DNA from 4 places in the Chryseobacterium vaccae genome. Region 1 is predicted to be linked to each of the others. Evidence: riboswitches for the same ligand, from Rfam matches in the RefSeq annotation. Region 1 holds a riboswitch; each other region holds the start of a gene.
What was found. Region 1 has a riboswitch for cobalamin ahead of metE (5-methyltetrahydropteroyltriglutamate--homocysteine S-methyltransferase). Riboswitches for the same ligand answer to the same signal wherever they lie in the genome.

Region 1 (3,151 bases):
CTCAAATTCTCCGTGAACGAGTACATCAATTCCTGTCTTTTCCTGCCAGCGGATTGTTCTTTCCGTTTCTTTTTTCAGTAGTTCATCGTAATGTCCGGCAGTGAGTTCCCCTTTTTTGAATTTCGCTCTCCAGCTTCTTACTTCTTTGGTCTGAGGAAACGAGCCAATGGTTGTTGTTGGGAACAATGGAAGTTGAAGGACTTTCTGTTGGACTTCTTTTCTGATGTTGAACGGATTATTTCTCTGTGCATCTGCTTCAGTGGTTACGGAAATGCGGTCTTTAACTTCCTGATGATGAATAAGCGTTGATACTTTACGGTTTTCCAGTGCTTTCCTGTTTTCAGCTAATACCTGCAAAGTATGATAATCCGGATTTTCTGAAGCTAGCTTTTTCAAAACAGCGATTTCTCCAATCTTTTGTTTGGCAAAAGCCATCCATTGTTTAATTTCAGGAGACAAAACTTCTTCATTAGTTTCCGAGTCAAGATCGAAAGGAACATGGAGGAGCGAACAGGAAGGCGCAATAAAGACCCGTTCTGATCCGATTTCACTGACCGCTTTTTTAATCCAGTGAAGCGATCTTTCAAAATCGTTTTTCCAGATATTTCTTCCGTCCACAACTCCAAGAGAAAGGCTTAATGTGGTAGGAATTGCCTGTAAAACGTCATCCAACTGCTCAGGACAGCGCACTAAATCAATATGCAAAACATCTGTCGGAAGGGAAGAAGCCAGAGAAAGATTGTCTTTTAATCCTTCAAAATAAGAGGCAATGATCAGTTTAAGATCCGGAAACTGTTTTCTGATTTCACCATAAATATAGTGATACGTTTCTTTTGCTTTTTCATTTAAATCCAAACCGAGGAACGGTTCATCAAACTGAATGTATTCTGCACCGTGGTGTTCTAGCTCTTTTAAAATTTCAATATAAACAGGCAAAAGATTTTGAGCCAGATCCAATTTGTCGAAATCTTCTTCTTTTTCTTTACCCAAAAGCAGGTAAGTAACCAATCCGATAATGACAGGTTTCGCATTAATCCCGGATTGTTTGGCACGGATAAATTCTTTGATGATTTTATCGGAAAATAATCTGAAATTCTGGTTTTTCCTGAATTCAGGAACGATATAATGATAATTGGTGTCAAACCATTTGGTCATTTCCATGGCAGTGATGTCCAGACCGTTTTTCTGATAGCCTCTGGCCATAGCAAAGTAAAGATCAAGCTCTGAGTAAGATTCTTCAGAAGCAATAGCCTGATAACGTTCCGGAATGGCTCCAACGGTAAGCGTCATATCCAATATCTGATCATAATACGAAAAATCATTACACGGAATAAGATCGATGCCTGCTTCCTGCTGGATTGTCCAGTTGGCTTGGCTGATGGTTTCCCCGGTTTCCAGCAATTGTTGCAATGATGTTTTACCTGCCCAATATTGTTCACAGGCTTTTTTGAGTTCTCTGTTGCTGCCAATACGCGGGCAGCCAAGTAGGTGTGTTTGCATTTTCTTTCAAACTTTTAAATTAAACAATGGTTTAAAAGCTCTTTTGAATGCTTCGCTATGCCGCCGCGGAAAGAAAATAAAGGAAACGCAGAGATACAAAAAGGACGTAATTTTCCTGTTAACGGTAGAATACGTTCAAAGTATCATCTGTATGACCCAAAGCTTCAGACCGCGGAAGCATTGTCAATCCGGAACAGGCAGGTCTCCTGGCTTGCAGCGGCATCTGTCATCCTTCCCGCTTTTGGCAGTGGATATGCTGGGACAGAAACCTTTGGTATGCTGCTTACAGTTGCGCGACAGCTCGTGATTTTCACACGATTCCCTATTAATCTACGCTACGTAAAACCTCTTCCGTTTTGATGAAGTATTATAAAGAACAAAATAGGGGATAAAGATATAGAATTAAGATAATTGATTGGCTGTATTTTGAAAATTTAGAATAATATTTTGAATTGATCTTATTATAAAGCTGAATATTCTGTATTTTTGAAAAAAATGACCGTAAAAAGAATATTATCCTGTGGAAAGACTTGATGAAAAGGATCTTCAGTTGCTGAGAATCCTGCAAAAGAATGCAAAACTGACCGTTAAAGAGCTGGCAAAAGAAATTAACCTGTCTCCGTCACCTGTTTTTGAACGGGTCAAAAGATTAGAACAGGAAGGTTATATCAAGCATTATGCAGCTGTTCTGGAAGCTGAAAAGCTGAACAGGGGTTTTACGGTTTTCTGCCAGATTAAGCTGAAAATTCATGACAGAGCTGTCGGAAATAAGTTTGTAAAAGACATCCTTAATATTGAAGAAGTAGCGGAATGTTACAATATCTCCGGCGATTTCGATTTCCTGCTGAAAGTTCAGGTAAGGGATATGAAACATTATCAGGATTTTGTCTTCAATACATTGGGATCGGTAGATTCTATCGGAAGCACACACAGTACTTTTGTAATGGCGGAGGTAAAAAATACCCATGGGGTTTCCATATAAATATTATAAAGGACAATATTATTTGCTCCTGACTTCCAGAATATTTTCTACAGGTTGCTCCGGATGTTCAAGATAAACTTTATTCATATCGACTTTTCGCAGCCAATCAGAAACTTTAAAACTCCGTAGCGGCAATTCTGTTGAATCTTTATTGATCTCAAAGCTCAGGCTTTTAATGGTATTTCCTCCACCGAAGGATTGTCCCCAGAACTTGTTTTTATCATAGCTGATAAGACGGTTGTCCAGATTTTTACCTTCTGTATCATAAACTTCCGGACGGGTATAGGTTTTATCAAAAGTCCATTGGGTAATATACCCGATTCCGTTAGAGTCAACTGTTAATTCATTTTTACTGAGTTTTGAAAGCACAAGATTGATTTCTCCGGAATATCCTTTGGGAACAATAATTTTTAAGGTTGGGGAATATAGTTTATAACATGAAACTATTAAAACAGGAATTGATGTTAAAAAAACAATTGATATAAATTTAGTTTTGCGGAATATAAGGCTCAATATAAAGGACAGAAACAAAATCAGCCCTATAACCATAACCAGTATAACGACAGAAACAAATATTCCCGAAAACAAACCCCCTCCCGGCATATCTTTCAGCTGGTATAAAAAATAGAGCAGTAAGAAGGCTGATAAAACAGGAGAAATTCTCTTTAC
Region 2 (3,151 bases), 2.8 Mb from region 1:
CATTATCTCAGTTTATGGCAAGCCTGATCTCAGCAGAATCAAAATATGACAGTTTCAGACAGGGAAAAGTAAAGTTGACTACAGAAGAATCCCAGGGAATGACTCTCTTCCAGCAGAAATGTGCTTCCTGCCACAGCGGAGAACTATTTACAGATGAAAGTTTCAGAAATACGGGTATGTATTATAATTCGCAGTTTAAAGATCCTGGGCGTTACCGGGTAACCCTCGACCAGAACGACTGGATGAAATTCCGAGTGCCAAGTCTTAGAAATGTAGAATATACAGCACCTTATATGCATGACGGAAGGTTCTATACACTGGAAGCCGTTCTTAATTTTTATTCGGACGGAGTAGAAGACAATCCTAATCTGGATCCGGAGCTAAAACAGAACGGTCATATTGGAATAGCTATGAATAGTCAGGAAAAGCAGTTTATTGTTGCTTTTCTGAAAACGCTTTCCGATAAAAACTTTATTTCTAACCCCAAATTTTCTGAATAATGAACACGAAAACAATAATGGTAATGACAGGAATGGTTGTATCTGTTGGATTTCAGGCTAAAACTGTTAACGATAGCATGGAGGTTTCCAATAATGCTAATAGAATAATACTGCTTGATGACTGCGATGCCTGCGGTTGTGCGGCCGGAAATGGCTCTTCAGGTTTTGAATCGTTGCTGAATCCTCAGTTTATCGGGATTAAATATTTTGCCCAGCATTATAAGGCAAAAGAAAATTTGTTTGTGAAAGATCTTACACAGGATCAGTATTTCAATACGCTTCAGCTTTGGGGAAAAATTCCTCTGACAAAAAAACTGAGTGTTTATGCCAGTCTGCCATTCCATTTTCACGGAAAGAAAACAATGCAGGGAGACATCCGTATCAATGGAATAGGAGATCTGAACCTGATGGGAATTTATCAGATCGTTAATTCAAAGGAGAATGTCCATCAGCTTAATGGAGGTCTGGGAATAAAAGTTCCTTTAGGTAAATTTGACGAAAAAGGGATGTCCGGAGTTAATCCGAGTTTTCAGCTGGGAACAGGGAGCTGGGATTATCAGGCTGCATTGAATTATAAATTCCAGAGAAATAAGCTGGCAGTTCTGATTAATACGGATTATACCATCAAAACGGAAAATAAAAAGCATTATCAGTTCGGAAACCAATGGAATTATGCCGCAACAGGATTTTATCAGGTTGCAGGGAACGAGAAAACCATCTTATCTGCCAAGGCTGGATTTCAGGGTGAAGTATATGATACCAACCGACAGTACGGAGAAGCATTACCCCGCACGTCAGGAAGCGCTTTGTATGGGAAGCTGGGCTTTGAAGCATCTTATAAAAAGTTTAGTCTCGGGAGTGAGATTATGCTGCCTGCTTACACCAACCTGGCAGGAGGAGATATTGAGGCAAAATCCCGTTTCAGTATTTTTCTGAATATCGGGATTTGATGAACAGTTGATCGCTTGGGAAGAGGTGTTTTTAAGTGAAACCCTACAGATATTTTTTTATCTGTAGGGTTTATCTTTTGCTGGCAACAGGTTATTGTTAAATGTTTTTATCCCATTGAAAATCATTTTGTTATTTCATGTTTTGAATGTGTTAATAATTGTTTATCTTTGCCGGAATCTGGTGAGCCGTAAAAAGCGCTTAAAAGGGAATCCGGTGAAAATCCGGGACAGACCCGCTGCTGTAAGCTCCACACCAAAGTTTTTGAATAATATATCCACTGTTTTTTAATGGGAAGGATTTCAGAAACGGAGTAAGTCAGAAGACCTGCCAGATGATGAACGTTTGACGCTTTCGTGGAATAAAGCTTAGGACTACAATGATTCTGTGCAGTGAATGCTGTGCTTTGTCGTTGCTTTCTTATATCCATTAGCGTCATCATTATTCTAAATGAGCTAATGGTGACAAAACTTATTGCTTCTCTGATTCAAAAGGGAGCTATCACAATTTTTGTGGCAGCCTCTCATCTTGTATTCTCACAGTCTAAGGACAGCATCTGGGAGAAAACGATTCTTCCTATTCAGATTTATAAAAAAGATTTTAAAGAAATTCTTCCGGCACAGATTCTTTCGGGGGAACAACTGGAAAGACTTAACAGTCAGTCGGTGGCAGATGCCCTTCGGTATTTTTCCGGTGTTCAGATCAAAGATTACGGTGGAATGGGAGGTCTGAAAACGGTGAATATCCGGAGTATGGGAAGCCAGCATGTCGGCGTTTTTTATGATGGAATTCAACTCGGAAACGCACAGAACGGAGTGGTGGACCTCGGAAAATTTTCCCTTGATGATATAGAGTCAATTTCTTTATATAACGGCCAGAAAAGTGAAATTTTTCAGCCGGCAAAGGATTTCGGATCTTCGGGATCTATTTATCTACAACCTAAAATACCTGTATTTAAAGGAAATCAAAAAACGAACGTAACGTTTAGATTGAAATTAGGGTCTATCAGTCTCTTTAATCCTTCATTCCGTTTAGAACAGAAGATTTCAGATCGGGTTTCCGCAAGTTTCAGTTCAGAATTTGTTCAGAGCAAAGGATTGTACAAGTATAAATACGAAAAGAAAAATGCTGATGGTTCTGTTGCCAATGATACCATTGCCAGAAGATATGATTCTTACATCCGGGCCAAACGTTTTGAAACCGGTTTTAACGGAACCCTTAATGACGGAAGCTGGAGTGTACGGGGTTACGGATATATTTCAGACCGTGGAATTCCTACAGCTATTGTGAATAATGATTTCGGTCCCAAAGGGCAGCAGATGCTGGATGAAAACTATTTTATTCAGGCCAATTTCAGAAAAAAACTGTTCCCAAAATTTGAGACTCAGGTGAAAGCCAAATTTGCTTACGATTATTCCAGATTTCTGGATACAGTTAATGTATCAACAACAGCACTTCGTATCGATAATACCTATACTCAGAGGGAATTCTATCTTTCTTCATCTAATATCTATTCCATTACTAAAGACTGGGATGTAAGCGCAGGTTTTGATTTTCAGTACAATAATCTGGATGCCAGTCTCAGGGATTTTTCATTTCCTACCCGATATACTTCATTACTGGCCTTTGCTACAACCTATCAGTGGAGAAGGTTTAAATTTCTGGGAAGTGTACTCGGAACCTTTGTACATGAAAATGTAGAA
Region 3 (3,151 bases), 1.1 Mb from region 1:
GTACTCGTGTAGGTAAGACCGTTGAAAAGCCCCTGAACATACACCTTAAGGAAATCATATTGATATTCCGCTGTTCCGTTAGCTTTGTGTAAAGGAACATACATCATCTGTTTCTGGGTTTCTTTATTCACCGATTTAGAATAGGTATATCCTGCATTCAGTCTTAGCCCGTGCTTGCCCCAGTTTTTATGGAATGAAGCCTGTGTTTCCAGACCATAAGATTCAACTTTGTAGGTATTGAAAGCTCCCCAGTATCCGTAAGGAGTCGGAAGCCAGTTGATATAATCCTTAATATCCATATAATAGGGACTCAAGGTAACTTTAAAATTACCAAAGAGGAACTCATGGTTCATATCGAGGTTGATGGAAGTTTCCGGTTTTAAATCACGGTTTCCGCCGGGCTGCCAGTAAAGATCATTAAATGATGGGAATCTGAAGTTTTTGGAAACACTTATCCCGGCATGATACCATTTCAAAGCATTCCATTTTCCTGAAAAGGAATACAGAAGCGGAGAAGAAATATCCTCAATGAAATTCTGCTTTACACCGGCTTCAAAACGGAGATCCTTTGTTGTAAAATACCTGATAATACCTGCTATAGATCCCACATTTCGACTGACCTTATCCAATCCCGATTCATAACCTTCCCCTTTATTGATCTGGAATTCCCCAATCGCATTGATATTGATCTTTGGAGTGATAAAATAATTGAAATCGTTCTTGAATATATAATTTTTTCCTTCGGCTCCGCTCGTTTTCGGACGGGTAATATCCCCGAAATACTGGAAATTATCCTCCGTATAAGAAGCCTTTAAACTATTGGAAAGATTCGTTGTATTAATATCCCAGGAGATAAGACTTCTTAAAGTCTGAGCGTTGTATTTGGTCTTATTTCCGTTAGGTTCAAAAATAGGGTAGTGCTGGGACGCATCGAAGATCTGGTTCTGCCATGAAATGGTCTGATGGTCCGCAATCTTATAGGAAGCCCCAATATTAAAGGCCGTATTGTAATATTTTCCGTTGAGATTATTATAGGGAGAACTTCCTGTTACAAATTCTGGAACCTTATAATCATTTTCACTGATCACATAGCTGCCCGATGCTTTGAAACTGAATTTTTCATTGCTGTAAGAAGCTTTGACAAAATTATTATAAGTCCCGAAAGAAGCAGCCTCCGAATATAAGGAAGCCCCAAATCCTCTGTTGAATTCCAGATTATTATTAAGATGGATACTGCCGCCAATGGCAGAACTTCCATACTGTACACTTCCTCCTCCTGCTTTCACTTCAAGCTGGTCATAGCCATAAAGCGGAATATTATTCACATCCCCTTGTCCTAAAAAAACAGAGTTGATGTTGATTCCGTTCCATACAAAAGCTGTGTGGCCGGCACTCGTTCCCCGAAAAGACGGTGAAGAAACAGCACCACGGCCATTCTCCTTCATATAAATCTGTGACTGGAACCGTAAAAGCTCAGAAAGACTAGTGGAATTCTTCTCAATATCTTTTGGAGTAATCGTATTGACGTGATGAAACAGTTTAACTTTGCTCATCTGGTTGTCAAATACATAAATGGTATCAATGGCCTTCTCCTGTCCTAAAAGAAAGCTGCCATATGACGAACAAAGCAGTAATAAAGATCTTTTTATATCCATACTAATTTCACTTTTCCTCCGAAAGCAATCTGTTTTTAGTTAGTATTCTGGCAGGTCTCCTGACTTTCGCGTTCTGCACCTTCCCGTATAAACAGTGGTTTGTTGCAGAAACTCTCATTGCGATTTACAGTTGCGGGGACAGTTTGGGTTTTTCACCCAATTCCCTATTATTTCCAATATGCTGGAAACCAAAATTTTTGCAAAGATAAGTTTTTAAATGTATTGGACAACAGGACAGAAAGATGAAACGATAAATGGGAAAACAGGCAGAATTCTATCAGATCCCATAGATTACGTAAATTTTTTGTTGGTTTGATATAATATCGTAATAAATTTAATTATTATCGTGTTTTAAGGTGTAAGAAAATCAAATATTTTCATCCGTTTTACAATCAAATATTTTAAGAGCTAACACAGCCGAAGGCTAATCCACCACTTCATCGAGTCAACGGAGTTGATTCCATCCTTAGCTCCCTAAAATCAAAAGGATCCAGAATAAGGCTTTGCGTGACAAAAAAATATCAAAAGAAGTAATACAAATTAGATTTCCCACAGATTGCACAGATTTTCCAGAAAAAGATCTGCGTCATCTGTGAGATTTGTGGGAACAATATGTATGAAGGTTTTGAAAAGCGATACTTTAAAAATCTGCAAAACCAGATGATCTACGAGCGTGAAATTTTCTCGGATTGATCAGGTTTTTCACCAAGAATTTAAATGAATTTCTATAGGTAAAGCTTTAAACTTTCATATGAAAGCGGTAAAATCTTTTGTGGTTAAAAAAGTTTTATTGCCACAGATACAGATACTTTATTAGTGAATTCGTGGCAAAAAACAACAGATCTTCCATCCAGATTTTGAAATTCTTATCAGCTTTTACAAAAACGATGAATCAAAATAAAACGGAAGCAAATCTTTAATCGCATGTACTTTAAAAACTTCCTCGTTCATACTTGAAAAATAAAGTTCTATATTTTCGTTCTGTTTGGTTTCAAATTCTATTAAACTCTGACGGCAGGCTCCACATGGTGGGATCGGAGGATTTTTCTCATGAAATTCCTTAGGTCCGCCCACTACAAAAATCTTTTCTATTTTAACATCCGGAAAATTGGCGGCTACCCAGAAAAGTGCTGTTCTTTCTGCACACAATCCTGATGGGAAGGCTGCATTTTCCTGGTTGTTACCCGAATAGATTTCTCCGTTTTCAAGAAGTACGGAACAGCCTACCAGAAACTGGGAGTAAGGTGCGTAGGCATTTTCGCGGGCCTGCTTGGCTCTTTCGAATAATTTTTTTTCAATATCGCTCAGTTCGCTGCTGTTTTTAAAATACTCGTAACTGATCTGTAGGTCTTTTTTCATATATTGTACGACTAAAAAAGGGGGGCTAAAATTAGTTCTTTTTAATCAGGTGGGCAATATTTTTTGCTCATTAGATCATTAACCTGAAATTCAAAAGATTAAAATGCTTTATACACCAATAAAATTCAGAAACGTTG
Region 4 (3,151 bases), 840 kb from region 1:
ATGGTTCCTACCAGTGTTTTCCCGTCCGGAGTAATACAAAGTCCTTCCATTCCTCTATTTGCTCTCCTTTTGGCTAAAACAGCTGGCAGTTTTCTCGGTCCCGTATTAACGCCTATTGGGCTTATCCTTTCCATTTCCACTCCTTCTGCACTGTAATGGACAATATGCGGTCCATATTCATCAGAAACCCAGAAAGTACCGTCCGCAGCAGCTACAATACTCTCACTGTCCAGACCGTAATTATCCGTTCCTAAAACATTTCCGTTTACATCGTAAGCGGTCTCGCCTGTACTTCCCATCCCCGCAGGATTTGGAAGCCCAGTGATCGGTTGACCGGAAGGATTTTTCAGTTTAATGTATTTAATGACCTCGATATTTCCATCAGCATTGATCTTAAAATGCATAATGGTTGGAGTGAAATCCGGAGCCGGAAATTTTTTCCCGTTCAGATAATCAGTATTGGGACCACGGTCTGTGATAAGATAGAACTCACCTTTTCTGCTTGGATGGGCTGCTGCACCCGAACCAAAACCTCCGTTAATCACATCTACCCCATTTATGGTAGCCAGTTTGGAAAAAGGAAATTCCTGAGGAAGTTTAGAATAATTAATATCCTGGCTGCTTACATTGTCATCATCTTTACATGATGCCATAGCAATAAGCGCCAAAGCAGAGATCAGCAGTTTTTTCATGTTTACTTTTATGGCAGCGAAAATAGACAACAATTGTAAACTGATCTTGAATACAAGAATAAATATACTTTAACAATAAAGCTCCTAAGGTTAATTTATTTTAAACAGAAAAAATATCAGAATAAAATCCAAACTCACCAATTCTTTATTAAATCTAAAAATCATCATCCCAAACATCCTTAAACTATCAAACAAAGTGTAAAAATTCAAAATAATTCACAAAACGACATCAAAAATGTACACCCTATATTTGTAACGGTTTAAGGCTGAACCATTGTTCATTAAAAGGGAACCAAGTGAGAAGAATATTCAATTCTTGGGCTGTACCCGCAACTGTAAGCTGTTTAAACAGGAGTACACTGTGCCACTGGATCAAAATCCGGGAAGGCGTATTTCTGATGCAAGCCAGGAGACCTGCCTTACCCCATATTCATCAGAGACAGAGTATTTGAAGTCATTCATTTCTTTTTTCTGAGGGAAAGTTTCGGGAATAAAACTTTTAATTTAATTATATCATGAAAAAAATCTACTTTTTTTTCCTGCTGCTTTGTATGCAGCTCCTGTCGGCCCAGTTTACCGAAAACGACATTAAATTCTGGGTAGGAACCGGTTCTAAAAAAGCCTATTTCATTGCTGACTTCAATGATGATGACAATCCTTCCTCCTATGCCTGGGGATACCGTTTTGACTCGGATGATCTTACCATGGAAGACCTCATCGGAGCTATTGCAGCTGCAGAACCTAAAATAGAAGTGGAGATTCCGTCCGGATTCCTTTACAGCCTGAATTATAACCATCACGTACCAAGTCCGGATGATTACTGGTCTACATGGTCAGGGCCTTCTGCTGAAAATATGACACTTAATAACGGCGTGAACGGAGATCCGCTCGTCAACGGTAAATGGTACGGGGCCTCTTTTGGATATGGGTTTACCGATAATACACCTCCACTCTCCCATCCATCCCCTCCTGTTGCCGCTTACAATTCTGCCTGGTATACTACCTCACAGATCACCAACTGGATCGGAACAGGAAGCAATTCAAGCCTTGTGATTATTGATTTTGGTACCAACAATTCAAATGGTTCTGCCCATTCTTTTGTTTTCGGAATCAAATATAACGGAAGCATTACTGCTAAACAGGCTCTTCAACAAATTCAGGCTCACGCTTCCTATTTCAATTTCACTTCAAATGGAGGGCAGATCGCCTCTTTATCTTTAAACAATCATTCAGGAATACCTTCAGGAACAAATACCTGGAAGCTTTTCAAAGGAAAAGATCTTTCAGCATGGAGAAGCCAGACTTCTTTGTCACCAACTCAACTGAGCAATAACGAATGGCTAGGTTTAAGCTTTGGACAAAGATTACCGTTTACCCCTACCGAAGCATCACAGGAAGTTTTAGGTGTTTCTGATGCTCAGAAGAAGGCATTCAGAATTTATCCGAATCCGGCAAGTGATTTTATTCAGATAGAAACAGCAGATGATATAAAAGAAATCAATATTTATTCGGTTTCCGGACAGAAAGTTCTTACTTCGAAAGCTTCAAAAATTGATATTCAGTCTATGCAATCCGGTGTTTATTTGATGGAGATTAAAACTTCAAAAAATACTACGGTTCATAAGCTTATCAAAAAATAACGTGAGTGCGCTTAACAAAAACCTAACAGGTCTCGGAGACCTGTTAGGTTTAGAAAACAGCACAAAACATCAAAATTCAACGATATAAAACAAAAAAACGCACCGGATGGGTGCGTTTTCATTTATCCTTTAAGGGAAAATTATTTTTTCTCTGTAGATCTCTGTAAAACCTCATCTACCATTCCGTAGCCTTTAGCTTCTTCAGAAGTCATCCAGTAATCTCTGTCAGAAGATTTCTCTACCCATTCGTAAGTTTGTCCTGAGTGGTGACCGATAATTTCATAAAGCTCCTGCTTTAATTTCAACATTTCTCTAAGGTTGATTTCCATATCAGAAGCTACTCCCTGTGCACCTCCTGAAGGCTGGTGAATCATTACTCTTGAGTGCTTAAGCGCAGAACGCTTACCTTTCTCTCCGGCAACCAGAAGAACAGCTCCCATAGAAGCAGCCATTCCGGTACAGATTGTTGCTACATCCGGCTTGATGATCTGCATGGTATCGTAGATTCCTAACCCTGCATAAACGCTTCCGCCCGGCGAGTTGATATAGATCTGAATATCTTTTGAAGGATCTGCACTTTCCAGGAATAAAAGCTGTGCTGTCACGATGTTGGCCACCTGGTCATCAATCCCTGTTCCCAGGAAAATAATTCTGTCCATCATCAGACGTGAAAAAACGTCCATCTGGGCAACGTTTAATCTTCTTTCTTCCATAATATATGGCGTAAGATTGGTTGGACCATACATTCCCATATACTGATCGGTAACCAGACCGTTATTTCCTAAATGTTTTACAGAGAAATCTCTGAATTCTTTTTTA

Region 2: linked by a shared signal. The riboswitch ahead of FW768_RS17260 (TonB-dependent receptor plug domain-containing protein) and the one ahead of metE (5-methyltetrahydropteroyltriglutamate--homocysteine S-methyltransferase) in region 1 are both predicted to bind cobalamin.
Region 3: linked by a shared signal. The riboswitch ahead of FW768_RS09190 (TonB-dependent receptor plug domain-containing protein) and the one ahead of metE (5-methyltetrahydropteroyltriglutamate--homocysteine S-methyltransferase) in region 1 are both predicted to bind cobalamin.
Region 4: linked by a shared signal. The riboswitch ahead of FW768_RS08055 (T9SS type A sorting domain-containing protein) and the one ahead of metE (5-methyltetrahydropteroyltriglutamate--homocysteine S-methyltransferase) in region 1 are both predicted to bind cobalamin.

What each region holds. Positions count from the first base shown of each region.
Region 1 covers NZ_VSWH01000001.1:951,499-954,649, reverse strand. The annotation lists gene metE (5-methyltetrahydropteroyltriglutamate--homocysteine S-methyltransferase) at 1-1,500, opposite strand, end outside; cobalamin riboswitch at 1,680-1,865, opposite strand; gene FW768_RS04375 (Lrp/AsnC family transcriptional regulator) at 2,021-2,482, shown strand; gene FW768_RS04370 (hypothetical protein) at 2,501-3,151, opposite strand, start outside.
Region 2 covers NZ_VSWH01000001.1:3,795,051-3,798,201, forward strand. The annotation lists gene FW768_RS17250 (cytochrome-c peroxidase) at 1-500, shown strand, start outside; gene FW768_RS17255 (transporter) at 500-1,450, shown strand; cobalamin riboswitch at 1,613-1,797, shown strand; gene FW768_RS17260 (TonB-dependent receptor plug domain-containing protein) at 1,907-3,151, shown strand, end outside.
Region 3 covers NZ_VSWH01000001.1:2,032,070-2,035,220, reverse strand. The annotation lists gene FW768_RS09190 (TonB-dependent receptor plug domain-containing protein) at 1-1,655, opposite strand, end outside; cobalamin riboswitch at 1,688-1,863, opposite strand; gene cdd (cytidine deaminase) at 2,532-3,014, opposite strand; gene namA (NADPH dehydrogenase NamA) at 3,118-3,151, shown strand, end outside.
Region 4 covers NZ_VSWH01000001.1:1,792,250-1,795,400, forward strand. The annotation lists gene FW768_RS08050 (esterase-like activity of phytase family protein) at 1-692, opposite strand, end outside; cobalamin riboswitch at 939-1,128, shown strand; gene FW768_RS08055 (T9SS type A sorting domain-containing protein) at 1,208-2,332, shown strand; gene clpP (ATP-dependent Clp endopeptidase proteolytic subunit ClpP) at 2,473-3,151, opposite strand, start outside.